3 regions of the Kitasatospora sp. YST-16 genome follow, and region 2 is predicted to be linked to each of the others. Evidence: predicted binding sites of a transcription regulator. Region 2 holds the regulator's gene; each other region holds the start of a gene.

Region 1 (9,448 bases), 600 kb from region 2:
AAGCGCGACCTGACCGGCCTCGCGGTCGGCGTCGGCCCCGGCCCGTACACCGGCCTGCGGGTCGGCCTGGTCACCGCCGCCGCCCTCGGCGACGCGCTCGGCCTGCCCGTGCACGGCGTCTGCACCCTCGACGCGATCGCCCACCAGGCCCGCACCGAGGGCCTGACGGGGGCGTTCACGGTGGCCACCGACGCCCGGCGCAAGGAGGTCTACTGGGCCTCCTACGCCGCGGACGGCACCCGGACCGGCGGCCCCGCGGTGGACCGCCCGGCCGAGACCGACCCCGGCGAGCGGACGGTCGGCGCCGGCGCCCTGCTGTACGGACTGCCCGCGGCGAGCGGCCCCGAGCACGTCTCGGCGGGCGCGCTGGCCGACTTCGCGGTCCGCGAGCTGGCCGCCGGCCGGGAGCTGCTGCCGAACGCGCCGCTGTACCTGCGGCGGCCGGACGCGCAGGTCCCGGCGGGCTACAAGGCGGTGCTTCCGGCGTGACCGGCGCTCCCGGACGGGCGGGCGGCCGGCGTGGCTGAGTACGCGCTGCGGCCCATGCGGTGGTGGGACATCGAGGCCGTCATGGTGCTGGAGCACCGGCTGTTCCCCGAGGACGCGTGGTCGCGGGGCATGTACTGGTCGGAGCTGGCGGAGGCGTTCCCCGGCGGGAGCCGGCACTACGTGGTGGCCGTCGACCGGGGCGGGGCGGTCGTCGGGTACGCCGGGCTGATGGCGGTCGGGCCGGACAGCGACGTGCAGACCATCGCGGTGGACGCCGACCGGCAGGGGGCGGGGCTCGGGACGCTGCTGCTGACCGAACTGGTCGGGGAGTCGGTCCGGCGCGGCTGCGCCGAGCTGCTGCTGGAGGTGCGGGTGGACAACCTCCGGGCGCAGCGGTTGTACGAGCGGTTCGGGTTCGAGCCGGTCGGGATCCGGCGGGGCTACTACCAGCCCGCCAACGTGGACGCACTGGTGATGCGTCTGGACCACCTGGCAAGCGACGCAAGCGATCTGAAGGATCATCACAATGGCTGACGAACCCCTCGTCCTCGGCATCGAGACCTCCTGCGACGAGACCGGCGTCGGCATCGTCCGCGGCACCACCCTGCTGGCCGACGCGGTCGCCTCCAGCGTCAACGACCACGCCCGCTACGGCGGCGTCGTCCCGGAGATCGCCAGCCGGGCGCACCTGGAGGCGATGGTCCCGACCATCCGCCGGGCGCTGGACACCGCCGGGGTGAAGGCGAGCGACCTGGACGGCATCGCCGTCACCGCGGGCCCCGGCCTGGCGGGCGCGCTGCTGGTCGGCGTCAGCGCCGCCAAGGCGTACGCGTGGGCGCTGGACAAGCCGCTGTACGGCGTCAACCACCTGGCCTCGCACATCTGCGTGGACCAGCTGGAGCACGGCCGGCTGCCCGAGCCGACGATGGCGCTGCTGGTCTCCGGCGGGCACTCCTCGCTGCTGCTCAGCGGCGACATCACCGCCGACGTGCGGCCGCTGGGCGCGACCATCGACGACGCGGCGGGCGAGGCGTTCGACAAGGTGGCGCGGGTGCTCGGGCTGGGCTTCCCGGGCGGGCCGGTGGTGGACCGGATGGCCAAGGAGGGCGACGGGAAGGCGATCGCCTTCCCGCGCGGGCTGAACAACGCCGGGGACCCGGCGTACGACTTCTCGTTCTCCGGCCTGAAGACCGCCGTGGCGCGCTGGGTGGAGGCCAGGCGGCGGGCCGGCGAGCCGGTGCCGGTGGCGGACGTCGCCGCGTCCTTCCAGGAGGCGGTCACCGACGTGCTGACCCGCAAGGCCGTCCGGGCCTGCAAGGACAACGACGTCGACCACCTGATGATCGGCGGCGGCGTGGCCGCCAACTCGCGGCTGCGCGAGATGGCCCAACAGCGCTGCGACAAGGCGGGCATCGTGCTGCGGGTGCCGCGGCCCGGCCTGTGCACCGACAACGGCGCGATGGTGGCCGCGCTCGGCGCCGAGATGGTCTGGCGGAACCGCACCCCGTCCTCCTTCGACCTGTCGGCGGACTCCTCGCTGCCGGTCACCGAGACCCACGTCCCGGGCGAGCACGGCAGCTTCCACGCGCACGCGCACGAGGCCCTGAAGTGACCCTGGCGGCCATGTGGGAGGCCCGGGCGGCGGACGGCCGGGGCGCCGAACTGCACGCCTGGGCCCGGGAGTCCGCGCTGCCCGCGGTGCGCGGCGCGGCCGGCCTGGAGCGGGTCGAGCTGTTCACCGCGCCGGGCGAGCGGGTGCTGCTGATCGCGCTGTGGACGGGCGAGCCGCAGCCGGTGCCCGAGCCGCCCGCCGGGCTGCTGGCCCGCCCGGTGCACCGCTGGACCTTCACCCGCACGGATGCCGGGTAGGCAACCGCCGAACCGGTACCCTGCGTCCTGAACATCGACACGCGTGTAGAAGCAGCAGAGGCGACGGGGGCACCGGTGGGCATGCGGGAGCGGATCGGGTACGGGGCGGGCGCGCTGGCCGTGCTGCTGGCGGCGAGCGGCTGCGGGAGCGACCCGGCCCCGGCCGGGTCGTCCGCCGCCCCGGCCAAGCCCGCCGCGGCGTCCTCCGCGGCCGGCTCGCCGTCCGCCGGCGGGTCCGCCTCCCCGGCCCAGGACGCGGTGCCCGAGGCCGCCTGGGCCAAGTGGGGCCTCAAGCCGATGCCCAAGGCGCCCGCGCCGCCCGCCGACCGCCCGATCAAGCTGACCAAGTCCGGCCAGGTGCCGGTGTTCAGCGAAGTCCCGACCTCCGACAAGGTCGTGTTCATCACCATCGACGACGGGGCCGAGAAGGACCCGAAGTTCGTCGAGATGCTCACCGAACTCAAGGTCCCGATCACGATGTTCCTGACCAAGGACATCGTGAAGGGCGACTACGGCTACTTCAAGCCGCTGCAGGCGCTCGGCAACAGCATCCAGAACCACACCGTCAGCCACCCGGTGATGAGCAAGCTCACCGCCGCCCAGCAGAAGTCGCAGGTCTGCGACGACCAGGCGGCCCTCACCGAGCAGTACGGCACCGCCCCGTACCTGTTCCGCCCGCCCTACGGCGACGGCGCCAACACCCCGACCCTGAACACCGCCGTCCAGGAGTGCGGGCCGCGCGCCGTCGTGCTGTGGCGGGAGTCGATGCAGATCCACGACATGCAGTACCAGGCCGCCGACAAGAAGCTGAAGAACGGCGACATCATCCTCGCCCACTTCCGCGGCCCGTCCGAGCTCAAGGGCGAGACCATGACCCAGATGTTCGGCGAACTGCTCTCCCGGATCCAGGAACAGGGCTTCGCGGTCGCCCGCCTCGACGACTACATCGCCAAGCCGACCGGCTGACCCAGCATCATCACCGGGCCGGCCGCGGTGCGGGCCACGATCACCGTCACCGCGTTCGGCCCGGCCGGCTTCACCTGCCGCCGCAACTCCTCCGGGACGACCGACGCCCCGCGCTTCTTGACCACCAGGGTGCCGATCCGGCGCTCCTTCACCAGCGCCTTCAACCGCTTCACCTGGAACGGCAGCACGTCGGTCAGCTCGTACGCCTGCGCGTACGGGGTCGGCCGCAGCTCGTCCGAGGTGACGTAGGCGATCATCGGGTCGATCAGCCGCCCGCCCACCGCCGCCACCACCTCCGCCACCATCCGGCCCCGGATCACCGCCCCGTCCGGCTCGTACAGGTAGCGCCCCACCGGGCCCACCGGCGGGGCCGGCAGCGCGCCGCCGGACAGCGAGTGCGGGCCCGGCAGCAGCGTCGCCCGGTACGGCTCGGCGGCGTCCGTGCCGAACCACAGCACCGCCTCCTTCACCTCGCCCCGGTCCGAGACCCACTCCGCCTCGGCGCCCTCCGGCACCAGCTCGTGCGGGATGCCCGGCGCCACCTTCAGCGCGCCGAACGGGGCGCCGCGGGCCGCCTCCACCGCCCAGGACAGCGGCGGCGAGTACGCCTCGGGGTCGAACACCCGGCCGCGCGAGGTGCGCCGCGCCGGGTCGGTGAACACCGCGTCGAAGCCCGCCGTGTCGACCTCCGCGACGTCCGCCTGCCGGACCTCCACCAGGTCGGCCACGCCCAGCGCCGCCGCGTTCGCCCGGGCCACCTCGCAGGTCAGCCCGTCCCGGTCGACCGCCAGCACCGCGATCCCGGCCCGGGCCAGCGCGACGGCGTCCCCGCCGATCCCGCAGCACAGGTCGGCCAGCCGCTTCACCCCCAGCGCCGCGAACCGGCCCGCCCGCCACTCGGCGACCGACCGCCGGGTGGCCTGCTCCACCCCGTGCTGGGTGAAGTACATCGAAGCGGCGTCCGCCCCGAACTTCGCCTCCGCCCGCTGCCGCAGCCGGGCCTGCTCGAACGCCGCCCGCACCAGCTCCGCCGGGTACTCCCGCCGCAGCCTGGTCGCCAGCGCCAGCTCCCCGGCCGCCGTGAACCCCCGCAACTCGGCCAGCAGCGCCTGCCCCTGCTCGGTCAGCAGCGCCCGGAACGACTCGATCTCCACCGGGCCATTGTCCCCGCCCGGCGCCGGTGCTCAGAGCCCGACCACCGAGGACAGCGCCACCGCCAGCACCGGGCCCGCCGTCCACAGCGAGAGCGGCGCGATCCGGTACCCCCGCCGGGCGGTCAGCGCCGTCGCCAGCACCGGCACGGCCACCGCCAGCAGCAGGAGCAGCCCGCACACCGCCACCGCCGAGCCCGCCCCGTCGCCGGTCCCGTCCGGCTCGGACATCACGGCCAGGCCGAACACGCCCACCACGAACAGGTACGGGACCGCCATCAGCAGCGGCACCACCAGGGCCAGCAGCCACACCGCGTGGAACGCGTCCCGCCGCACGGACGGTCGAATCGTCGTCATGCGCCCAGCGTGGCAAGGGGATCGGCGCACCGCCTGAGTGCCGCTACTCAACCCGCGCGGGCCCGTGCTCAGCGCGGCGCCAGCGGCGAGAAGGCCCGCAGGACCCCCAGCGGCAGCCCCGCCAGCAGCGCCGCCGGTGCGAGCCGCAGGCCCAGGCGGCGCGACACCAGCACACCGGTCGCCAGCAGCACCGGTACGGCGCCCAGCAGGCCCAGGCCGCCCACCAGCAGGAAGCCCCCGACCAGCTGCCCCGGCAGGCCGAAGACCGACGGATCGGCCACGTACGCGTAGCTGAACCTCAGCATGGTCAGCAGCTGGGGGAGCTGGGTCAGCGCCAGCACCTCCAGCGCCAGCAGCCACGTCGCGTGCAGCGCGTCCCGGCCGGCGGGGCGTCGAATCGTCGTCATGTGCCCATCCTGGCCGGGCCGTTGGTGCACCACCTGAGTACCCGGGCTCAGCTCCGTCCGGCGCGGGTACCCGTTCCCGGGGGGCGTGCGGCGGGTGGCGGGCGAGAATCCGACACGACGTCGTTGGCACTCTGGTTGACTGAGTGCTAACGGCGTCCTAAGGTCGTTCCTGGCACTCCCCCCAGGGAGAGTGCTAACGCGATGAAGCGTGTCCGACCCCCGCGACGGCGGGCGCGCAGAAGTCGCCACCTACCTGTTAGACAACCCCGTAATCTCCGAAGGGGAGCTCGGACGTGACCACCAGCAGCAAGGTTGCCATCAAGCCGCTCGAGGACCGCATCGTGGTCCAGCCGCTCGACGCCGAGACCACCACCGCCTCCGGCCTGGTGATCCCGGACACCGCCAAGGAGAAGCCCCAGGAGGGCGTCGTCCTGGCCGTCGGCCCGGGCCGCTTCGAGGACGGCCAGCGTCTGCCGCTCGACGTCGCCGTCGGTGACATCGTCCTGTACTCGAAGTACGGCGGCACCGAGGTGAAGTACCAGGGCGAGGAGTACCTCGTCCTCTCGGCCCGCGACGTCCTCGCGATCATCGAGAAGTAAGACGTCCGCGCAGTAAGACGTCCCAGCCCGCCCCGGATCCGTGTCGCACCGACAGGGGCCCGGGGCGCGGTTGTTGCTCCACGTACGCAGACCTACCCCTGAGGAAACGGGACCATGGCGAAGACCCTGCAGTTCGACGAGGACGCCCGCCGCTCGCTGGAGCGCGGTGTCAACAAGCTGGCCGACACCGTCAAGGTGACCATCGGCCCCAAGGGCCGCAACGTCGTCATCGACAAGAAGTTCGGCGCCCCCACCATCACCAACGACGGTGTGACCATCGCCCGCGAGGTCGAGCTCGACGACCCGTACGAGAACCTCGGCGCGCAGCTGGTCAAGGAGGTCGCCACCAAGACCAACGACGTCGCGGGCGACGGCACCACCACCGCCACCGTGCTGGCCCAGGCCCTGGTCAACGAGGGCCTGCGCAACGTCGCCGCCGGCGCCGGCCCGGCCGCCCTGAAGAAGGGCATCGACAAGGCCGTCGCCGCCGTCTCCGAGCACCTGCTCTCGGTGGCCCGCGAGATCGAGGGCAAGGACGACATCGCCGCCGTCGCCTCCCTCTCCGCCCAGGACGCCCAGGTCGGCGAGCTGATCGCCGAGGCGATCGACAAGGTCGGCAAGGACGGTGTGATCACCGTCGAGGAGTCCAACACCTTCGGCGTCGAGCTCGAGTTCACCGAGGGCATGCAGTTCGACAAGGGCTACCTGTCGCCGTACTTCGTCACCGACGCGGAGCGCCAGGAAGCCGTCCTGGAGGACCCGTACGTCCTGATCAACCAGGGCAAGATCTCCTCCATCCAGGAGCTCCTGCCGCTGCTGGAGAAGGTCCTGCAGGCCGGCGGCTCCCGCCCGCTGCTGATCATCGCCGAGGACGTCGACGGCGAGGCCCTCTCCACCCTGGTGGTCAACAAGATCCGCGGCACCTTCAACGCGGTCGCGGTCAAGGCCCCCGGCTTCGGCGACCGCCGCAAGGCGATCCTCGGCGACATCGCCACCCTCACCGGCGGCCAGGTCGTCTCCGAGGAGGTCGGCCTCAAGCTCGACCAGGTCGGCCTGGACGTGCTCGGCACCGCCCGCCGGATCACCGTCACCAAGGACGAGACCATCGTGGTCGACGGCGCCGGCGACTCCGCCGAGGTCGCGGGCCGGGTCGCCCAGATCAAGGCCGAGATCGCCAACACCGACTCCGACTGGGACCGCGAGAAGCTCCAGGAGCGCCTCGCCAAGCTGGCCGGCGGCGTCTGCGTGATCAAGGTCGGCGCGGCCACCGAGGTCGAGCTCAAGGAGCGCAAGCACCGCCTGGAGGACGCCATCTCGGCGACCCGCGCCGCGGTCGAGGAGGGCATCGTCGCCGGCGGCGGCGCCTCGCTCGTCCACGCCGCGAAGGTCCTGGCGGACGGCCTCGGCCTGTCCGGCGACGAGGCCACCGGTGTCGCCGTCGTCCGCAAGGCGCTCGCCGAGCCGCTGCGCTGGATCGCCCAGAACGCCGGCCTGGAGGGCTACGTCATCACCTCCAAGGTCGCCGAGCTGGAGGCCGGCCAGGGCTACAACGCCGCCACCGGCGAGTACGGCGACCTGGTCAAGGCCGGCGTCATCGACCCGGTCAAGGTCACCCGCTCCGCCCTGGAGAACGCCGCCTCCATCGCCTCCCTGCTGCTCACCACCGAGACCCTCGTGGTGGAGAAGAAGGAAGAGGAGGAGGCCGCGGGCCACGGCCACTCGCACGGCGGCCACGGCCACAGCCACTGAAACGGCTAGCCGCCAGGCACTGAAGGGGCGCGAGGAACTGCGCGACCGGCCGGGCACCCCCGTGGTGCCGGGCTCGGGCCGCCGGGGCCTCGCGCCCCTTCGCGTGGAGCAGGGCCCCGGAGGCACGTCGTCGGCCGCGGGCGGTGCCGGGCGCGCAGTTCCCCGCGCCCCCGCTTTCGCAGTCTCTCGGGCCCTGGTGTTTTCCGGCTCCCCTTACAGTTGACGGCGTGATCGAAGCCCGCCACCTCCGCGTCCTGCACGCCGTCGCCCGGACCGGGTCGTTCTCCGCCGCGGCGCGCGAACTGGGGTGCACGCAGCCCGCGGTGAGCCAGCAGATGAAGGCGCTGGAGAAGGCGGTGGACACCCCGCTGGTGGTGCGGTCGGGGCGGGAGATGCAGTTGAGCGAGGCCGGGCGGGTGCTGCTGCGGCACGCGGACGGGATCCTCGCGGGGCTGTCGGCGGCCGAGGAGGAGGTCGCGGCGATCGCCGGGCTGCGGGCCGGGCGGGTGCGGCTGGTCTCGTTCCCGACGGCGAGTTCGACGCTGGTGCCGCGGTCGGTGGCGCAGGTGCGGGCGGCGCACCCGGGGGTGCGGGTCTCGCTGGTGGAGGCGGAGCCGACCCAGGCGCTGGCGATGCTGCGGGGCGGCGAGTGCGAGGTCGCGCTGGCGTTCCGCTACCCGGACTCGCAGGGCGGGCTGAGCCTGCCGTCCCCGCACGCGACGCTGCGCGAGGCGCGGGCCGAGGCGGCGCTGGAGGCGGCGGCGACGGCGGCCGCGAACGACTGGACGGAACTGGTGGTGCGCCCGCTGCTGGACGATCCGCTGGTGGGCCTGGTGCCGGCCGGGCACCCGCTGGCGGGCCGGGGCGAGGGCGACCCGGTGGACCTGGCGGAGCTGGCGGGGGAGCAGTGGATCGCGGGCTGTCCGCAGTGCCGGGGGCACCTGGTGGAGCTGTGCACGGACGCGGGCTTCGCGCCGGCGATCGAGTTCGCCACCGACGACTACCCGGCGGTGGTGGGCCTGGTCGGCGCGGGCCTGGGGGTGGCGGTGCTGCCGGGGCTGGCGCTGGAGTCGGTGCGGCACCCCGGGGTGGCGGCGGTGCCGGTGCGGGTGGCGTCGGGCGAGCCGGCCCGGCGCGAGGTGGTGGCGCTGACCCTGCCGGACCTGGCGGAGGTTCCGGCGGTGGCGCTGATGCTGGACCAGCTCGCGGCGTCGGCCGCCGCCCGCTGAGCGCGGCGCCGGCCGGGGACGGGCGGGCGACGCGTCCGCGTGGTGCGGGCCGCTGCGGCGGGGACGGCCGCGGCGGGGCGGGGGTTCAGCGGCGGATGGTCTGCGGCATCGCCAGCGGGACTTCGGCCAGGCGGTTGCGGGAGCGGCCGAGCAGCTCCTCGCGTTCGTCCTCGGTCATGCCGCCCCAGACCCCGTAGGGCTCGCGGACGGCCAGGGCGTGGGCCGCGCACTGGGTGCGGACCGGGCAGCGCATGCAGACCTCTTTGGCGCTCGTCTCGCGGGAGGTCCGGGCCGCGCCGCGCTCGCCCTCGGGGTGGAAGAACAGCGAGCTGTCGACGCCGCGGCAGGCGGCGGAGAGCTGCCAGTCCCAGAGGTCTGCGTTGGGGCCGGGGAGGCGGGAGAAATCTGCCATGGCTCATTCCCTTCATGGCTCGGGACCTGGCGGCTCGGCTGCGACTGCTGCGGCGAGGCTGCACGGGGCCGGTACGGACACCTGGAAATATGACTTACGCCAACTACACGGACAAGTCACCCACAGTCCGACGAATCAGTCAATGACCTGACAGAAGCTATAAAAACGGACAAACGGGGCAAGAGGTTTGAACCCGATTGCTGCACCGATCGGGTGCCCG
Region 2 (9,448 bases):
TCGACCAGCGCGTACCGGCTGTCGATGCCGATCACGCCGCCCCAGGTGCGGGTGCCGACCACCGGGCCGATGCCGAGCGCCTGGATCGCCGCGTTGACGATGTCGCCGTCCGAGCCGGAGAACTCGTTGGCCAGCGCCACCACCGGGCCGCGCGGGGCGTCGCCGGGGTACGGGTCGGGGCGGGCCAGGTCGCGGCCGTGGTTCCAGCCGACGATCCGGCGGGCCAGCTTCTCCACGATCAGCTGGGAGGTGTGGCCGCCGCGGTTCTCCCGCAGGTCCAGCACCAGGCCGTCCAGCGACATCTCGAACCGCAGGTCGCGGTGGAGCTGCGCCCAGCCGGCGCTCTGCATGTCGGGGACGTGCAGGTAGCCGAGCCGACCGCCGGACAGTTCGCGGACGGCGGCCCGCCGGCCGGCCACCCAGTCGTGGTAGCGCAGCGCCTCCTCGTCGTCGGTCGGCACCACCACGGGGTGCCGCTCGCCGTCCGGGCCGCTGACGGTGAGTTCGACCGGCTGGTCGGCGGTGCCGGCCAGCAGCGGGGCCGGGCCGGTCACCGGGTCGACCGGGCGGCCGTTGACGGCCAGCACCGCGTCGCCGGGGCGGATCGCCGCGCCGGGCGCGGCCAGCGGGGAGCGGGCCCGCGGGTCGGAGGACTCGCCGGGCAGCACCCGGGCGACCCGCCACACCTCGCCGTCGCGCACCAGGTCCGCGCCGAGCAGGCCCTGCAGCCGGGCCGCCTCGGTGCCGCGGCCGGGCGGCAGCACGTAGGCGTGCGAGGTGCCGAGCTCGCCGACCGTCTCCCAGAGCAGGTCGACCAGGTCGGCGTGGCTGCCGATCCGCTCGACCAGCGGCCGGTACCGCGCCAGCACGCCCGTCCAGTCGACGCCGTTCAGGTCGGCGCGCCAGAAGTTGTCGCGCATCAGGCGGCCGTTCTCGTCGAACATCTGCCGCCACTCGGCGGCCGGGTCGACGGTGACCCGGACCCGGTCGAGGTCGACGTCCACCTCCTCGTCCTCGCCGGCCTTCTGGTCGGCGGGCACGATCCGCAGCGTGCCGCCGTCCAGCACGGCCAGCCGGGCGCCGTCGCCGCTGACCGCGAACGCGTCGACGCCGCTGAGCAGTTCCTCCGCCCGGCGCTTCTTCAGGTCGAACCGCTCCAGCGCGGTGCGGGCCGGCTCCTCGTCCAACGAGGCGGCGCTGTCGCCGAGTTCGCCGCTGAACGGGTACCTGGTCCACAGCACCCCGTCCTTCGCCGCCCGCAGCACACCGAACCGGCCGGCCTCCACCGGGAACGGCACGATCCGGTCGGCCAGGCCCTCCAGGTCGACCCGGGTGCCGGGCACCGCGTCCTTCTCGCCCTCCTTGGCCTCCTCCTCCTCGCCGCCCACCGGCCGCCCGCCGCGCTGCGGGCCGAACGGCGACGGGGTGTCGGCGGCCAGCGTCAGCAGGTACGGGCGGGTGCCGCCGGGGAAGGACAGGTCGAACGCGTGCTGGTCGTACACCGGGTCGAAGGTGCGCACCGACAGGAACGCCAGGTGCCTGCCGTCCGCGGTGAAGGCCGGCGAGTAGTCGTGGAAGCGCTGCGGGGTCGCCTCGCTGACGGTGCGCGAGGTCAGGTCGGCGAGCATGATCTGGCGCAGCGACCACGGGCCCAGCACCGGCTGCGACCAGGCCAGCCACGCCGAGTCCGGGCTGAACACCAGCCCGGCGACCTCGCCGTCGCCGCTGCGCGCCAGCTCGTTGACCGCGCCGTCGCTGAGCGCCACCAGCAGCACCCGGCCGTCGTGCGAGGCCACCGCGAGCTGCTTGCCGTCCGGCGAGACCGCCAGGCCGCGCACCCGGCCGAGCCGCCCGGCCGCCAGCCGCCGCCGCTCCGCGCCCAGCACCGCCGGGGCGTACTCCAGCGCGTCGTCGCCCTCCGCGTCGGTGACCCACACCGCGCCCTGCGCACCGTCCTCGCCCGGGACGACCCGGGCCAGCCTGCCCCGCACCCCGGGCGTCTCGTCCAGCACCCGGGCCGGGCCCTCCCGGTGGGTGACCCAGTGCACGGTGCCGCGCACCACCACGGCCGCGGCCCGGCCGGTGCGGTCCGGGGCGGCGGTCTCCACCTGCCCGGCGGCGGGCGTCGGGTGCGGCTGCCGCCGGGTGCGCGGCCCGGCCGGACGGACGTCCAGGCGGCGTGCCTCGGCACCGTCCAGGTCGTCCAGCAGCCACAGCTCGCCGGCGCTCTGCCAGATCACCCGGGCGCCGTCGGTGGACGCCTGCCGGGCGTAGAAGCCGTGCCCGGCCGGGCCGTGCGCGCGCAGGTCGGAACCGTCCGGGAGGCTGGAGTACAGCCGCCCGACGCCCTCGTGGTCGGACAGGAACGCGACCCGGTCACCGACCCACATCGGGCACTCCAACTGCCCGTCCAGGTCGGCGTGCAGGCGCTCGAACCCGCCGCCGCCGATCCACAGCTTCCCGGCCCGGCCGCCCCGGTAGCGCTTCCAGTGCGCGGCCTCCCGGTTGTGCGTCCCGAGCAGCACCCGCCCCCCGCCGGCCCCCGCCGGCACCGGCTCGAACGCCAGCGCTCCGATCGGCCCGTACGGCAGCCGCTCCGGCTCCCCGCCGTCCAGCGGCAACGCGAACGCCCAGGTCCGCCGGATGGTCTCCTGCCCCGCGGCGGTGATGGCGATCGGCCGCCCGTCCGCGGTCCACCCCACCAGCGCGGTGAACGGATTCCCCCAGTACGTCAACCGCCTGGCCGGACCGCCCTCCACCGGCCCGACGTGCACCTCCGGCGCCCCGTCCCGGGCCGACGTCCAAGCCAGCGACCCCCCGTCCGGCGAGAACCGCACCGCCCCCGAAGGCGCCTGATCCGCCGTCACCCGCCAGGCCCGCCCGCCGTCCACGGGCGCCAGCCAGACGTCGTCCTCAGCCACGAAAGCCACGGCGTCACCGTGCAAGTGGGGGTGGCGCAAATACCCGCGCGTCGATTCCGTCATCCTGCCACCCTAGGCGGCGAACCTCACGGAACGTCAGAGAACTGCTGCGTCGGCCCTTGCCGAAGCAGACGCGAAACCAGGGGCGCGGGAAGAACTGCCGCGCCAGGCCCTGCACAAGCAGGGGCGCGGGGAACTGCGCGGCCAACCGAGCACCCGCAGCCAGATCGCCTCGCAGGACAGTGTGTTGCACTATCCCGCGACCGCACCGACGTGCGACTCCCGCTGCGCGCAGTTCCCCGCGCCCCTGGTTGTGCAACCCCAGCCCGCGCAGCAGGTCTCCCCGCGCCCCCGGCTTCGCACCATCCCGCCCGCGCAGCGGTCCCGCCCCGCTACCCCCAGCGCCCCGTGCGGCCCAGCAGCAGCGCGCCGGCCGCGACGCCCGCCGTGGAGGTGCGCAGGACGGACGGGCCGAGCCGGTACGGCGCGGCGCCGGCCTCCGCGAAGGCGGCGATCTCGTCCGGGGAGACGCCCCCCTCGGGTCCGACCACCAGGACGATCTCGCCGTCGGCCGGAAGCGCGGCGGCGGCGAGCGGCAGCGAGCCCTCCTCGTGCAGGACGGCCGCGAAGCTCGCGGCCGCGAGCAGCGGCAGCAGCTGCCGGGTGGTCACCGCGTCCCGGACCTCCGGGAAGCGCAGTCGCCGCGACTGCTTGCCGGCCTCGCGCGCGGTGGCCCGCCACTTGGCGAGCGCCTTGGCGCCGCGTTCGCCCTTCCACTGGGTGATGCAGCGGGCGGCGGCCCAGGGCACGATCGCGTCGATGCCGGCTTCGGTCATGGTCTCGACGGCGAGTTCGCCGCGGTCGCCCTTGGGCAGGGCCTGGACGACGGTGATCCGGGGCGCGGGGGCGGGTTCCTCGCGGACGGCGGTGACCAGCACGTCGAGGGCGTCCTTGCCGTGCAGCGCGGCGACGGTGCCGTCCGCGCCGCGGCCGCGGCCGTCGGCGAGGGTGAGCGCCTCGCCGGGCTCCAGGCGCTTGACGGCGACGGCGTGCCGGCCTTCGGGGCCGTCGAGGCGGACGGTGGCGCCGGGGGCGGTCCCGGTCAGGTCGTCGACGACGAACACGGGTGCGGTCATCGGTGCAGCGGTCCTCTCAGCAGGAGCCCGGCCGGAACCGGAGCCGTCAAAAAAGCCGGCCGGGAACGGCGGGGGCGCGCAGCCCCTGCACCGTTCCCGGCCCGGGTCGTTCGGGTCTCACCGGCCGTTGAAGGCGTCCTTCAGCCGGGAGAACAGGCCCTGCTGGCCGGGCGCGAACTGCCCGGAGGGACGCTCCTCGCCGCGCAGCATGGCGAGCCGGCGCAGCAGCTCCTCCTGCTCCGGGTCGAGCTTGGTGGGCGTCTGCACCTCGACGTGCACTATCAGGTCGCCCCGGCCGCCGCCGCGCAGGTGGGTGATGCCGCGGCCGTGCAGCGGGATCGACTGGCCGGACTGGGTGCCGGGCCGGATGTCGACCTCCTCCAGGCCGTCGAGGGTCTGCAGCGGCACCTGGGTGCCGAGCGAGGCGGCGGTCATCGGGATGGTGACGGTGCAGTGCAGGTCGTCGCCGCGCCGCTGGAAGGTCGGGTGGCTGGTCTCGGCGATCTCCACGTACAGGTCGCCGGCGGGGCCGCCGCCGGGGCCGACCTCGCCCTCGCCGGCCAGCTGGATCCGGGTGCCGTTGTCGACGCCGGCCGGGATCTTGACGGTGAGGGTGCGGCGGGCGCGGACCCGGCCGTCGCCGGCGCACTCCGGGCACGGGGTGGGGACGACGGTGCCGAAGCCCTGGCACTGCGGGCAGGGGCGGGAGGTCATGACCTGGCCCAGGAAGGACCGGGTGACCTGGGAGACCTCGCCCTTGCCGCGGCACATGTCGCAGGTCTGCGCGGAGGTGCCGGGCGCGGCGCCCTCGCCGTTGCAGGTGGTGCAGGTGACGGCGGTGTCGACCTGGAGTTCCTTGGTGGTGCCGAACGCGGCCTCCTCCAGGGTGATCTCCAGCCGGATCATGGCGTCCTGGCCGCGGCGGGTGCGCGAGCGCGGGCCGCGCTGGCCGGTCGCGGCGCCGAAGAAGGCGTCCATGATGTCGGAGAAGCCGAACCCGGCCGCGCCAGCGCCGAAGCCGCCCGCGCCGCCGCCGTTGGGCGACAGCGGGTCGCCGCCGAGGTCGTAGACCTGCCGCTTCTGCGGGTCGGAGAGGACCTCGTAGGCGGCGTTGATCTCCTTGAACCGCTCCTGCGTCTTCGGGTCCGGGTTCACGTCCGGGTGCAGTTCACGGGCGAGGCGCCGGAACGCCTTCTTGATCTCGTCCTGCCCCGCGTCGCGTCGGACGCCGAGTACCGCGTAGTAGTCCGTGGCCACCAAATGCTCCGGTTTGTTCCGCCTCTAGAAGTGCCTGCGACAGCACGCTGCTTGTTGCGCCGTTCCGCTGCGGCCGCCCCGCTACGACTCCGCCAGGATCTGGCCGACGTACCGTGCCACCGCGCGCACCGCCCCCATTGTGCCCGGGTAATCCATCCGGGTCGGACCGATCACTCCCAGCTTTGCCACGCTCTGGTCGCCCGAACCGTAACCGACCGAGACCACCGACGTGGAATTGAGCCCCTCGTAGGCGATCTCGTGGCCGATCCGGACCGTCATCGCCGAGTCCGCCGTCTCACCCAGCAGGCGCAACAGCACCACCTGCTCCTCCAGGGCCTCCAGGACCGGCCGGATGGTGAGCGGGAAATCATGGCCGAAACGCGTCAGGTTGGCGGTGCCCGCCAGCATGATCCGTTCCTCGTTCTGTTCGGCCAGCGCCTCGAACAGGACCGCCAGCACGGTGCTGACCGCGGGCCGGTCGGCGGGCTCGAAGCCGGCCGGCAGGTCCTCCAGGACGGTCGGCACCTCGGGCAGCCGGCAGCCGCCCGCCATCCCGTTGAGCTTGGCCCGCAGCTCCCCGAGCAGCGCCTCGCCGACCGGGGCCGGGCAGTCGACCATTCGCTGCTCGACCCGGCCGGTGTTGGTGATCAGCACCAGCATCAGCTTGGTCGGGGTGAGCGACACCAGTTCGATGTGCCGCACCGTGGAGCGGGTCAGCGACGGGTACTGGACCACCGCGACCTGCCGGGTCAGCTGGGCGAGCAGCCGCACCGTCCGGGCCACCACGTCGTCCAGGTCGACGGCGCCCTCCAGGAAGTGCCGGATCGCCCGGCGCTCGGGGGCGGTCATCGGCTTGACCTCGGCGAGCCGGTCGACGAACAGCCGGTAGCCCTTGTCGGTGGGGATCCGGCCCGCACTGGTGTGCGGCTGGTGGATGTACCCCTCCTCCTCCAGCGCGGACATGTCGTTGCGGACCGTGGCCGGGGAGACGCCGAGGTTGTGCCGCTCCACCAGGGCCTTGGAACCGACCGGCTCCTCGGTGCCCACGTAGTCCTGGACGATCGCCCGGAGCACCGCGAGGCGCCGCTCGTCGAGCGGCCGGACCGGCGGGCGCGTGTCGATCAGTCGGCCGTCGGGCTTGCCGTCCTCTGGCATGGGGCACGCACCTCCGTCGTCGTCCGTTGACCCGGTGTCTGACCCGGCCTGGCACTCAACTGGGCAGAGTGCCAGAACCGTACGTGCCAGTGTACGGCCCGGGCCTGACGGCAGGAACGGTCCACCCACGTGATCCTCGACCGAAGCGCCCGCGGCCCGCCCCGCGCGTGTCGCTTTCCCACCGAATTCCCATCGTTTCGGATGGTGCCCGCGGGGCCGCCCGGTGGCAGCATCGAAGGCGAGCGGGACGGACGGCCGCGGCGGCGCGGTCCGGACCGCGCGACGCACGAGGAGGAGCAGCGATGTCGGCGCCACAGCACTCCCGGTTCACCCCCGACCGCGGCCTGACCGGCCGGATGGTCACCACCATGTTCCTGATCGGGCTGGTCTACGTCGGCTTCACCGGCCTGCTGATCGTGCTGCTGCGCGGCGCCTGGCCGCTGGTGGTGCTGATCTCCGGCGGCCTGTTCGTCGCCCAGTTCTGGTTCTCCGACAAGATCACCGAGCGGGCGATGGGCGCCCACCAAGTCACCCCCGAGCAGTACCCGCAGCTGCACGGCGCGGTCGACCGGCTCTGCGCGCTGGCCGACATGCCCAAACCCCGGGTCGCGGTCGCCGACAACGACATGCCCAACGCCTTCGCCACCGGCCGCAACCCGCAGAACGCGGTGGTCTGCGTGACCACCGGCCTGCTGCGCCGGCTCGAACCGGAGGAACTGGAGGGCGTGCTGGCCCACGAGCTGTCGCACGTCGCGCACCGGGACGTCGCGGTGATGACGGTGGCCGGGTTCCTCGGCGTGCTGGCCGGCGCGATGACCAGGATCGCCTTCTACAGCGGGATGATGGGCGGCGGCAACCGCAACAGCAACGACCAGAACGCGGCGATCGCCATGGTGCTGATCCCGCTGGCCTCGATGGTGGTGTACGCGATCAGCTTCCTGCTGACCAGGCTGCTCTCCCGCTACCGCGAACTGGCCGCCGACCGCGCCGCCGCCCAGCTGACCGGCCGGCCCGCCGCGCTGGCCTCGGCCCTGACCAAGGTGACCGGGCAGATCGGCGCCATCCCCACCAAGGACCTGCGGCAGGCCCAGCCGTACAACGCCTTCTACTTCGCCCCGGCGCTGAGCGCCAAGGAGACCGCCTCCCGGCTGCTGTCCACCCACCCGTCGCTGGAGCAGCGGCTGGCCCAGCTGCGGAAGGTCTCCGACGAGCTCGGGCACTGAGCCCGCCACCACCGACCACCAGTGAGGAGCCTTCCGCGTGGGATTCCTGGACGCCCTGTTCGGCCGGACCAAGCCCGTGAAGCCCGACCTCGACCAGCTGTTCGGCATCCCGTCGGCGGCGCTCACCCTGCAGGCCGCCAAGGGGTTCACCCCGACCGGCCTCGGCTCGGTGTGCTTCGCCGCGGTCGAGGGCGCCGCCTTCACCGAGGTCCAGCAGCAGGTGAAGGCGCTGCTGGACGCGGACACCGGGCACGGCGGCGTCCCCGTCGAGGCCTCCCGGGACGCCTACGGGTACTCCTGGCTGCTGGCCCGGCACACCCCGGACGAACTGCCCGACCTGGTCAACGACCTGCACGCGGTCAACAGCGAGCTGGAGGCCAACGGCTTCGGCCCGCAGCTGCTCTGCTCGCTGGTCGCCTTCCGGGACGCCGAGGGCCGCTCGCTGGCCCTGGTGTACCTGTACAAGCGCGGCACCTTCTACCCGATGTGCAAGGTCGCCGGGCAGGAGAAGCGGGACAACCCGCTGGAGATCGAGGTCTCCAACCTGCTCCGCAACGACCTGCGGGTCGAGTCGGACCTGTCCCGCTGGTTCCCGGTCTGGGGCGCCCCGGGCATCGAGGACTGAGCGCCCGGCCTCATTCCCCGGCCGCGTCCCGGTAGGCGGCGACCGCCGCCCCGAGCACCACCGGCAGCTCCGCCGACTCCCGCTCGCCGCCGCTCTCCTGCACCACCAGCAGCACGTCGCCGCTGCGCACCACCGCCGTCCGGTCGATCCAGGTCGGGCCGCCGCCGCCGGTCGCCCGCCGGGTGACCCGCAGCAGCAGCCCGTCCCCCAGCGGTTCGACGGCCACCGTCCGCTCGCTCCCGCTCCCGGCGACCACCGCGGTACCGGCCGCGGCGCACCGCAGCGCCGCGGCCCGGAGGTCGGCCAGCACCCGGCCGGCCCGCCCCGGCGGGTAGCGCTCCAGCGACTCCCGGCCCGACCAGCCCCGGTCCCGGCCGCCCGCCGGGACGCGCTCCAGCCCCACCGCGACGTCCTCCAGCGGCGGGGCGTGCCGGGTCAGGAAGGACCCGGTGTCGAACTCCCCGCAGTCCACCGCCACCAGCGGCCCCGGACTCGCCCCGCCCCCCGCTGCCCCGGTCGTGGCCAGGCCCGCCGCCCCCGCCCGCAGCACGTACCCCGGCGGCAGCCGCTCCGCACTCAGCAGCAGGTCCCGCAACCGCCCCGGCCGCTGCTCCCCGCCCCGCCCCGCACACCCACCCCCACCCAGCACCACCCCGACGGCCACCACCCCCGCCACCCACCCCCGCCCACGCACCGATCCCCCGTTCGCCGTCCCCACCCCGCAATATCCCACGCACCGACCGGGCGGGGCACCTAGGGTGATCGACCGTGATCGACTGGACCGCCCTCGCCGACCGCGACCCCACCGACGCCGAACTGTCCGCCGTCAGCGCGGCGCTGCGCTCGCCCGACCCGGCGGAGCGCGACGGGCGCGCCTACCCCCGGCTGGTCGGCTGGGTGCCCGGGCTGCCGGAGGAGCGCCGGCTCGCGCTCGGCGACGCGATGGCGGCCCGCTTCGAGGACACCGAGGTCCAGGCGCGGACGTTCGCCCCGCTGGTGCTGGCCGCCGTCGTGCGCACCGGCACCCTGCGGCCCGCGTGGCCGGCCGCCTTCGCCCGCTGGTACCCGGCCGAGACCGACCTGCGCGGCCACCACCCCGAGCTGGGCTGGCTGCACGCCGTCGCGCACGGC
Region 3 (9,448 bases), 1.9 Mb from region 2:
CGCCCCCGGCGACCGCAACGGCGAGGTGCTCTGCGACGCCGACCTCGCCGTCCTCGGCGGGCCGCCCGAGCAGTACGCCGCCTACGCCGCCGCCGTCCGCGCCGAGTACTCCTTCGTCCCGCCGGACGCCTTCCGCGAGGGCCGCGCCGCCGTCCTGCGCCAGCTGCTCGCCCTGCCCGCCCTCTACCGCACCCCCGAGGCCCACGCCCGCTACGACGCCCGGGCCCGCACCAACATGCACGCCGAACTGGCCGCCCTGGAAGCCTGACCCCGGCCCCTCAGCCCTTCGACACCTTCCGCACCTTCGACACCTTCCGCACCCGGAGCCCCGCCGCCGTCAGCCGGGCCACCAACTCCCTGCTGCCCACCGGCAGCGCGCCCAGCGCCACCGCCCGCTCGTACCAGGCCGCCGGGATGTCGAAGTGGTCCCGGTCGAAGCCCTTCGCGGGCGCGCCCAACTCGGCGGCGAAGGCGTGCAGTTCGTCCAGCGACACGTCACTGACCAGGTGCGACCACCACTTGCCGTGCCCCGGCCAGTTCGGGGGGTCGATCAGGATCACGCGAGCCCGCCGACGGGGGCGACCACCACGCCGCGCTTGCCGCACACCCAGTGCGGATCGGGCCCGAGCTCCGGCTCGACCCCGAGCGCGTGCGGGTCGTCCTCCTGCTCCGCGCAGGCGGTGCACAGCGGCCAGCGCCCGTACGACTCCAGCAGCGCGTCCTGCACGTCCTGCGCCACCAGCCCGAGCACGAACTCCCGCCCGTCCGGCCACTGTTCGAGCCACCAGCGGCGGTGGGTGACGGCGTCCTCCACCAGCGAGACGATCGCCGCGTCGGCAACGTCCCGGGCGGTGAGGTCGGCGAGGATCAGCGCCCGCGCGCTGTGCAGGGCGGCTTCGATGTCGGAACTGGCCATCCGCCCATTGTCCCGCACTCCGCTACGGCAGCGGGAAGCCCGTGGTGTCCAGGGTGATCCCGAACGGCTCCGGCAGTTCGACGGGCTTCCCGAACGGCACCCGCACGCTCTGCCCGTACGCCCCGTCGGAGGGTTCGGAGTAGAGCGTCACCGTCGGCCCGGGCTGGTCGAAGCGGTCGATCAGCAGGTACAGCGGAACGGGTGCGTGCGCGTAGCCCCAGAGCTTCTTCGTCCGGTCCTGCCGGGCCGTGCTGCGCGAGGTGATCTCGACGGCCAGCAGAATGTCCGCCGCATCGACCGGGTCCTCGTCCTCCCCGGCAAGGAGTTCGGCGTCCACGACGACCAGATCGGGGATGTACAGCTTCTCCAGCCTGGCGATCTGCGTCCCCAGGGTCTGGAAGACCTCCACGTCATCCGGCAGGAGACGGTTCAGTGCCCGGTGGATCCGTGCGGCGATGACGTTGTGCTGCTTGCCCGGCGGTGGCACCAACTGGATCCGGCCTCCCTCGATCTCGGTGCGCCAGCCCTCGGGGGCGTCCAGCTCCCGCCAGGTGTCCAGCAGGTAGGACCACTGCCGGTCCGACTCGACCGCCATGACCGCCATCGTCGGCCTCCCCTCTTCCTCATGACGCTGTTCGTCCTCAAGGTAGTCGGGCCCGAAGCCGCCGAAACCGTCCATGGCCCCAGCGTCCCACGGAGGAGTGACCCGGGCGAGAACGCCGTGAGGGCGGCCTCCCGAAGGAGGCCGCCCTCACGGACGAACGCGTTGGAGCGCCTGATCCCGAGGGGGATCAGAAGTCCATGTCACCGCCCGGCATGCCGCCGCCGGCGGCCGCGGCGGCCTTCTCCGGCTTGTCGGCGATGACGGCCTCGGTGGTGAGGAACAGCGCCGCGATGGAGGCGGCATTCTGCAGGGCGGAGCGGGTGACCTTGGCCGGGTCGATGATGCCGGAGGCGACCAGGTCGACGTACTCGTTGGTCGCGGCGTTCAGGCCGTGGCCGGCGGGCAGGTTGCGGACCTTCTCGACCACGACGCCGCCCTCGAGGCCGGCGTTGGTCGCGATCTGCTTGATCGGGGCCTCCAGCGCCACGCGGACGATGTTGGCACCGGTGGCCTCGTCGCCCTCCAGCTCCAGCTTCTCGAACGCGACACCGGCCTGCAGCAGGGCGACGCCGCCACCGGCGACGATGCCCTCCTCGACGGCGGCCTTGGCGTTGCGCACCGCGTCCTCGATGCGGTGCTTGCGCTCCTTGAGCTCGACCTCGGTGGCCGCGCCGGCCTTGATGACGGCCACGCCGCCCGCGAGCTTCGCCAGGCGCTCCTGGAGCTTCTCGCGGTCGTAGTCCGAGTCGGAGTTCTCGATCTCGGCGCGGATCTGGTTGACCCGGCCGGCGACCTGGTCGCTGTCGCCGCCGCCGTCGACGATGGTGGTCTCGTCCTTGGTGATGACGACCTTGCGGGCGGTGCCCAGCAGGTCGACGCCGGCGTTCTCCAGCTTGAGGCCGACCTCCTCGGAGATCACGGTGCCGCCGGTCAGGATGGCGATGTCGCCGAGCATGGCCTTGCGGCGGTCGCCGAAGCCCGGGGCCTTGACGGCGACGGACTTGAAGGTGCCGCGGATCTTGTTCACGACCAGGGTCGACAGGGCCTCGCCCTCGACGTCCTCGGCGATGATGACGAGCGGCTTGCCGCTCTGCATGACCTTCTCCAGCAGCGGGAGGAGGTCCTTGACCGAGGAGATCTTGGAGTTGGCGATGAGGATGTACGGGTCCTCGAAGCTCGCCTCCATGCGCTCCAGGTCGGTGGCGAAGTAGGCGGAGATGTAGCCCTTGTCGAAGCGCATGCCCTCGGTGAGCTCGAGCTCCAGGCCGAAGGTGTTGCTCTCCTCGACGGTGATGACGCCTTCCTTGCCGACCTTGTCCATGGCCTCGGCGATGAGCTCGCCGATCTGGGTGTCGGCGGCCGAGATGGAGGCGGTGGAGGCGATCTGCTCCTTGGTCTCCACGTCCTTGGCCTGGGCCAGCAGCTGGTCGGAGACGGCGGCGACGGCCTTCTCGATGCCGCGCTTGAGGGCCATCGGGTTGGCGCCGGCGGCGACGTTGCGCAGACCCTCGCGGACGAGCGCCTGGGCGAGCACGGTGGCGGTGGTGGTGCCGTCACCCGCGACGTCGTCGGTCTTCTTGGCGACCTCCTTGACCAGCTCGGCGCCGATCTTCTCGTACGGGTCCTCGAGCTCGATCTCCTTGGCGATGGAGACACCGTCGTTGGTGATCGTGGGGGCGCCCCACTTCTTCTCCAGGACGACGTTGCGACCCTTGGGGCCGAGCGTGACCTTCACGGCGTCGGCAAGCTGGTTCATGCCACGCTCAAGGCCGCGGCGGGCTTCCTCGTCAAAGGCGATGATCTTGGCCATCAGAAGTGGTCCTCCGGGACACGGTCGACTGCTCGGACCAAGGGGTGCCCGCGACGGACGGCCCAGGAGAGCGGGGGTCCCTTCCCCTACCGCTTCCGGGGCCTCACCGGCCCGGTCCGTTTGTCACTCTCACACGGTGAGTGCTAACGCCAATGATTAGCACTCTGGGGTGGCGAGTGCAAGCCCATTGGGGCCCCGCCGACCGGCCGCCGGGCAACCCGCGGGCCGCCCGGAAAGCCCGCAGGCCCGCCCCGGACGCGTCGCGTCGGGGGCGGGCCTGCGAGTTTCGGTGCGTGGCGGTCCGCCGGGGCCGTCAGGCGCCGGCGGCGCGGACCATGTCGGCCTGCGGACCCTTCTGACCCTGCGAGATCTCGAACTCGACCCGCTGGCCCTCTTCCAGGGTGCGGTAGCCGTCCATCTGGATCGCGCTGTAGTGGACGAACACGTCCGCTCCACCGTCGACCGCGATGAAGCCGTAGCCCTTCTCGGCGTTGAACCACTTGACGGTGCCCTGAGCCATTCCGAACTCCCCTTGTGCTGTGCTGGCCCTTCAGAGATCCGCAGGACGCGGACCCGGAGGTCTGGAAGACCGGCCTGGGGACTCCCCCCCGTACGGCGCAGCCTCTGTCGCGGCTGAATGTATCCGGATATGCGCCCTCTGCAACAGGCCCAATTTGCGGGGAACCCCGCCGCCCGGCGGGGGATATTTCGGAACGAAAGGCGCATCCGTCGACAATTGCCACGGGACATAACGGACGCGTCGCCGCAAAACGACGGAACAATTCTGACGGCGGCCTGACAGAACAGGCGGAAAGCTCCCCGGCGGACGTCTCAGCGCGCGGGACGGAAGCGAGGCGGAAGCGGGGGCGGAACGGGTTCTGCACGGGCGGAGCGCGGTGCGGAAAACGAGGATTGAACCGGGCCGTGGAGGGGAACGGACCTGACCGGAACTCTACTCCCCCGAACCGGTCGGAATTCCGGCGACCCGCCGCGCCGGAAAACCGCAGGTAACCGGGCCGCCGGGCCCCGGCGCGCAACGGGCCGCCGCCCGGTCCGGAAAAAGGAATTCCGGACCGAACGGCGGCCGCGGGAATGCGGGCGGTTCAGCAACCGCCGGCCACCGCCGGAATGATCGACACCGAGGCGCCGTCCTTGATCTCGGTCTCCAGGCCCTCGGCGAAGCGCACGTCGTCGTCGTTCACGTACACGTTGACGAAGCGGCGCAGCTTGCCGGTGTCGTCCAGCAGGCGGGCGGCGATGCCGGCGTGGTTCGCCTCCAGGTCCGCGATGACGGCGGACAGGGTCGCGCCCTCGGCGGTCACCTCGGCGGCGCCGCCGGTGTAGGTGCGCAGGATGGTCGGGATGCGGACGGTGGCGCTCATGCGGTGCTCCTCGGGCGTGGGGCGGCGTGGGGGGGTGTCAGGCGGTGGCGAGGCCGGCGGCGCGGAAGGACTCCAGCGTCGGGCGGATCACGGCGGTCATGCCGGCGTCGGCGACCGCGTCGAGGGTCTTGAGGCCGTCGCCGGTGTTGATCGCGACGGTCTCCTTGGACGGGTCCAGCAGGCCGGTCTCGACCAGCTTCTTCAGCACGCCCACGGTGACGCCGCCCGCGGTCTCGGCGAAGATCCCCTCGGTGCGGGCGAGCAGCTTGATCGCCTCGACCACCTCGGCGTCGGTGACGTCCTCGACCGCGCCGCCGGTGCGGCGGGCGATGTCCAGCACGTACGGGCCGTCGGCCGGGTTGCCGATCGCCAGCGACTTGGCGATGGTGTCCGGCTTGACCGGCTTGATCACGTCGCGGCCGGCCTTGAAGGCGGCCGAGACCGGGGAGCAGCCCTCGGCCTGGGCGCCGAAGATCTTGTACGGCTTGTCCTCGACCAAGCCGAGCTTGATCAGCTCCTGCAGGCCCTTGTCGATCTTGGTGAGCTGGGAGCCGGAGGCGATCGGGATGACGAGCTGGTCGGGCAGCCGCCAGCCGAGCTGCTCGCAGATCTCGAACGCCAGGGTCTTGGAGCCCTCGCCGTAGTACGGGCGCAGGTTGACGTTCACGAAGCCCCAGCCCTCGCCGGCCGGGTCGCCGATCAGCTCGGAGCAGAAGCGGTTCACGTCGTCGTAGTTGCCGTCGATGCCGACCAGCTCGCCGCCGTACACGCCGGCCATCACGACCTTGCCCTGCTCCAGGTCGTGCGGGATGAACACGCAGGACTTGAAGCCGGCCCGGGCGGCCGCGGCGCCCACCGCGCCGGCCAGGTTGCCGGTGGAGGAGCAGGACAGCGTGGTGAAGTCGAAGGCCCGGGCGGCCTCGATCGCGCAGGCCACCACCCGGTCCTTGAAGGAGTGGGTCGGGTTGCCCGAGTCGTCCTTGATGTGCAGCTGCGCGGTGAAGCCCAGCTCGCGGCCCAGGTTGTCGGCCTTGACCAGCGGGGTCCAGCCCGGGTTCAGGTTCGGCTTGCCGGCCACGTCTGCCGGGACGGGCAGCAGCGGGGCGTAGCGCCAGATCGACGCCGGGCCGGCCTCGATCCGCTTGCGCAGCTCCTCGGCGTCGTAGCCCGCGTAGTCGTAGGCGATCTCCAGCGGGCCGAAGCACTCCAGGCAGGCGAAGCTCGGGCCGAGCGGGAAGCGCGTTCCGCACTCCCGACAGGACAGCGCGGTCGCGGGACCGAGGTCGACGGCGGTGGGTGCGGCGGTGTCAACAGCCATGGTGGCGAGGCCCTTTCTCCTCATCTTCCCCGGAGCGCGGTCGCGTCCGGGACGGAATTGGCACCTGTCCCGCCGGGCCTGCTGGCCGCGCGGGAGGGTTGCCGGGACTTCAACGGGCCGTTCCCTCAGTCCCTCTGGATGAGCTCTGTGAAGTTGTGGTCGTACGCTGCGAGCGACCCCCGGGTGCGAAGGCACGATCGCAATACGAAGACTGTATCCGAAGGCCCGCGCGGACCCACCCCCGCGTCCGACACCCGAGACGAACCGACACAGGGAGCGAGACTTGCCGGAGCAGCCCGAGCCCGGGGTCCTGCCGGAGGTGGCCGACTGGCTGCGCCGCCGATCGTGGACGGCCGCCGACCGGCCGCTCGACCTGCTGCTGGCCGCCAAACGCGCCGCCGGGGCGGCCGGCACCGTCAGCGTGGTGCTGCCCGCGCTGGACGAGGAGCCCACCGTCGGCGAGATCGTCGCCGCGATCCGCACCGAGCTGGTCGAGCGCGTCCCGCTGGTCGACGAGCTGGTGGTGGTCGACTCCGGCTCGCAGGACGGCACCGCCGCCGCCGCGGCCGCCGCCGGCGCCCGGGTGGTGCACCGCGACGCGATCCTGCCCCGGCTGCCCGCCGAACCCGGCAAGGGCGAGGTGCTGTGGCGCTCGCTGCTCGCCACCAGCGGCGCGATCGTCTGCTTCGTCGACGCCGACCTGCGCGAGTTCGACCCGGCCTTCGTCTCCGGCATCATCGGCCCACTGCTCACCGACCCGGCCCTGCAACTGGTCAAGGCCATGTACGACCGGCCCTTCGAGGCCGACGGCGCCGTCGTCCCGGCCGGCGGCGGCCGGGTCACCGAACTGGTCGCCCGCCCGCTGCTCAGCCTGCACTGGCCGCAGCTGGCCGGCTTCGTCCAGCCCCTCGGCGGCGAGTACGCGGCCCGCCGCAGCCTGCTGGAGCGGCTGCCCTTCCCGACCGGCTACGGCGTCGAACTCGGCCTGCTGGTCGACGCGTTGGAGCTGGCCGGGCTGGACGCGCTGGCCCAGGTCGACGTCGGCGTCCGGCACCACCGGCACCAGGACGGCCAGGCGCTGGGCCGGATGGCCGCCACCATCTACCGCACCGCCCTGGAACGCCTGGACCGCACCCACCGCCTCAAGGCCGACCCCGACCTGGTCCGGCCGCTGCTCACCCAGTACACCCGCACCGCCGCGGGCTTCACCCCCCGCACCCACCCCGTCCCGGCCACCGAACGCCCCCCGATGGCCGCCGTCCCCGAGTACCGCGACCGCTGACCCCGGGAGTTCACCCGGCACGCACCGCGCCGAGTGGTTTGGTCCGGTGATCGCACGGCAAGGTTGGCTGTATGGCCGATCACGCGTCCGAACGCCCCCAGCAGTCCGGAGCCGCCCCGATCCTGGTGGCCTCCAACCGCGGCCCGGTGTCCTTCCGCACGGAGGACGACGGCTCACTGACCCTCCGCAGAGGCGGTGGCGGCCTGGTGTCCGGGCTCTCCGCGATCGACGACCCGAACGCGGTCTGGGTCTGCGCCGCCCTCTCCGACGCCGACCGCACCGCCGCCCGGCAGGCCCCCGACGGCCGCCTCGACCTGGCCGGCCACGACGTCGGCGGACAGGCCGTCCGGATGCTGGACATCGATCCGGAGACCTTCGCCCGCGCCTACAACGGCGTCGCCAACTCCACCCTCTGGTTCGTCCACCACCTGCTCTACCAGACGCCCGTGCAGCCCGCCTTCGGCGCCGACTTCCGCACCGAGTGGGCCGCCTACCGGGCGTACAACGCCGCCTTCGCCGAAGCCCTCGCCGCCGAGGCCGCCCCCGGCGCCGCCGTCCTGGTGCAGGACTACCACCTCTCGCTGGCCCCCGCCCTGCTCCGCGAACTCCGCCCCGACCTGCGGATCGGCCACTTCTCGCACACCCCCTGGGCCCCGCCGGACTACTACCGGCTGCTGCCCGACGACGTCGCCGCCGCCGTCCTCGAAGGCATCCTCGGCGCCGACCGCGCCGCCTTCCTCACCCGCCGCTGGGCCCTCGCCTTCGCCGACTGCTGCGAGGCCGTCCTCGGCGCGCAGGTCGACCGCTCCGAACTGACCGTCACCCACGGCGGCCGCACCACCCGGCTCGGCGTGCACGGCCTCGGCGCCGACGCCGAGTTCCTGCGCGAACGCGCCCACCGGCCCGACGTCGACGAACGCCTCGCCACCCTGCGCGAGGCCGTGGGCGAGCGCCGCACCATCGTCCGGGTCGACCGCACCGAACTCAGCAAGAACATCGTCCGCGGCCTGCTCGCCTACCGGCACCTGCTGCGCACCCGCCCCGAGTGGCTCGGCAACGTCGTCCACATCGCCTTCGCCTACCCCTCCCGCACCGACCTCGCCGAGTACCGCGACTACACCGCCGAGGTGCAGCGCCTCGCCGAGGAGATCAACACCGAGTTCGGCACCGCCGACTGGCAGCCGCTCATCCTGCACGTCAACGACGACTTCCCGCGCTCCCTCGCCGCGTACCGGCTCGCCGACGTCGCCCTGGTCAACCCGATCCGCGACGGCATGAACCTGGTCGCCAAGGAGGTCCCCGTCGTCTCCGACCACGGCTGCGCCCTCGTCCTGTCCCGCGAGGCCGGCGCGTACGCCGAACTCGCCGACGACGCGATCACCGTCAACCCCTACGACGTCATCGCCACCGCCGACGCCCTCGCCGAAGCCCTCACCATGCCCCCCGCCGAACGCACCGACCGCACCAAACGCCTCGCCGCCGCCGCCACCGCCCTCCCACCCCAGCAGTGGTTCCTGGACCAGCTCCACGCGCTCTGAGGCCAGAGGCACAGACCGGAAGGCGCAGACAGGGCGCAGGAGAATTGCTGTAGGCCCACCCGAGCGAAACCGGGGGCGCGGGGAACTGCGCGGCCAACCGAGCACCCACAGCCAGATCGCCTCGCAGGACAGCCACTTGCACTGTCCCGCGACCTCGCTGACGTGCCCCTCCGCTGCGCGCAGTTCCCCGCGCCCCCGGTTTCGCACCATCCCGCTCGCGCCCGCGGCCTACCCCCGCAGCAGTTCCGTCAGCCCGTTCAGCAGGTCGACCACCCCCGCCGGCCCGGCGACCAGCAGGTCGGCGCGTTCGGCGAGGGCCGCGACCGGGGGTTCGCCGGTGACGGGGCCGCTGCAGACGAGCAGGCCGGGGTGGCCGGCTTCGCGGCGGCGGCCGATCTCCGCGTAGGCGGCGAGGTCGCCGAGGTCGTCGCCGGCGAAGAGGACCGGGCCCGCGTCCCGTTCGGCGAGGAACTCGTGCAGGGCGGCTCCCTTGTCGACCCCGGGCGGCCGCAGTTCGAGGACCATCCGGCCGGGTTCGACGACGAGTCCGTGCCGCCCGGCGAGTTCGTCGAGCGGCCCGCGCAGCCGTTCCAGCAGC

What was found. The regulator HrcA, encoded in region 2, represses chaperone genes, less so after heat shock. The targets are predictions, from matches to a motif close to TTNGCACTCNGNNNNNCNGAGTGCNAA.
Region 1: the regulator HrcA is predicted to act here: its motif matches at 5,363-5,389, upstream of groES (co-chaperone GroES).
Region 3: the regulator HrcA is predicted to act here: its motif matches at 3,451-3,477, upstream of groL (chaperonin GroEL).

What each region holds. Positions count from the first base shown of each region.
Region 1 is NZ_CP113837.1:2,730,633-2,740,080, reverse strand. Features, by position in the region: gene tsaB (tRNA (adenosine(37)-N6)-threonylcarbamoyltransferase complex dimerization subunit type 1 TsaB) at 1-489, shown strand, start outside; gene rimI (ribosomal protein S18-alanine N-acetyltransferase) at 544-1,023, shown strand; gene tsaD (tRNA (adenosine(37)-N6)-threonylcarbamoyltransferase complex transferase subunit TsaD) at 1,016-2,101, shown strand; gene OU787_RS12280 (hypothetical protein) at 2,113-2,358, shown strand; gene OU787_RS12275 (polysaccharide deacetylase family protein) at 2,440-3,324, shown strand; gene OU787_RS12270 (class I SAM-dependent methyltransferase) at 3,300-4,478, opposite strand; gene OU787_RS12265 (hypothetical protein) at 4,509-4,832, opposite strand; gene OU787_RS12260 (hypothetical protein) at 4,901-5,239, opposite strand; gene groES (co-chaperone GroES) at 5,533-5,838, shown strand; gene groL (chaperonin GroEL) at 5,953-7,587, shown strand; gene OU787_RS12245 (LysR family transcriptional regulator) at 7,815-8,816, shown strand; gene OU787_RS12240 (WhiB family transcriptional regulator) at 8,902-9,228, opposite strand.
Region 2 is NZ_CP113837.1:2,129,630-2,139,077, forward strand. Features, by position in the region: gene OU787_RS09675 (S41 family peptidase) at 1-2,984, opposite strand, end outside; gene OU787_RS09680 (16S rRNA (uracil(1498)-N(3))-methyltransferase) at 3,314-4,057, opposite strand; gene dnaJ (molecular chaperone DnaJ) at 4,175-5,314, opposite strand; gene hrcA (heat-inducible transcriptional repressor HrcA) at 5,396-6,469, opposite strand; gene htpX (zinc metalloprotease HtpX) at 6,772-7,692, shown strand; gene pspAB (PspA-associated protein PspAB) at 7,730-8,317, shown strand; gene OU787_RS09705 (hypothetical protein) at 8,328-8,993, opposite strand; gene OU787_RS09710 (DUF2785 domain-containing protein) at 9,086-9,448, shown strand, end outside.
Region 3 is NZ_CP113837.1:3,999,066-4,008,513, reverse strand. Features, by position in the region: gene OU787_RS18465 (HD domain-containing protein) at 1-268, shown strand, start outside; gene OU787_RS18460 (DUF4031 domain-containing protein) at 279-560, opposite strand; gene OU787_RS18455 (hypothetical protein) at 557-916, opposite strand; gene OU787_RS18450 (Uma2 family endonuclease) at 939-1,520, opposite strand; gene groL (chaperonin GroEL) at 1,708-3,330, opposite strand; gene OU787_RS18440 (cold-shock protein) at 3,644-3,850, opposite strand; gene OU787_RS18435 (MoaD/ThiS family protein) at 4,434-4,712, opposite strand; gene thrC (threonine synthase) at 4,750-6,030, opposite strand; SAM riboswitch class I at 6,048-6,175, opposite strand; gene OU787_RS18425 (glucosyl-3-phosphoglycerate synthase) at 6,314-7,312, shown strand; gene OU787_RS18420 (alpha,alpha-trehalose-phosphate synthase (UDP-forming)) at 7,384-8,850, shown strand; gene otsB (trehalose-phosphatase) at 9,079-9,448, opposite strand, start outside.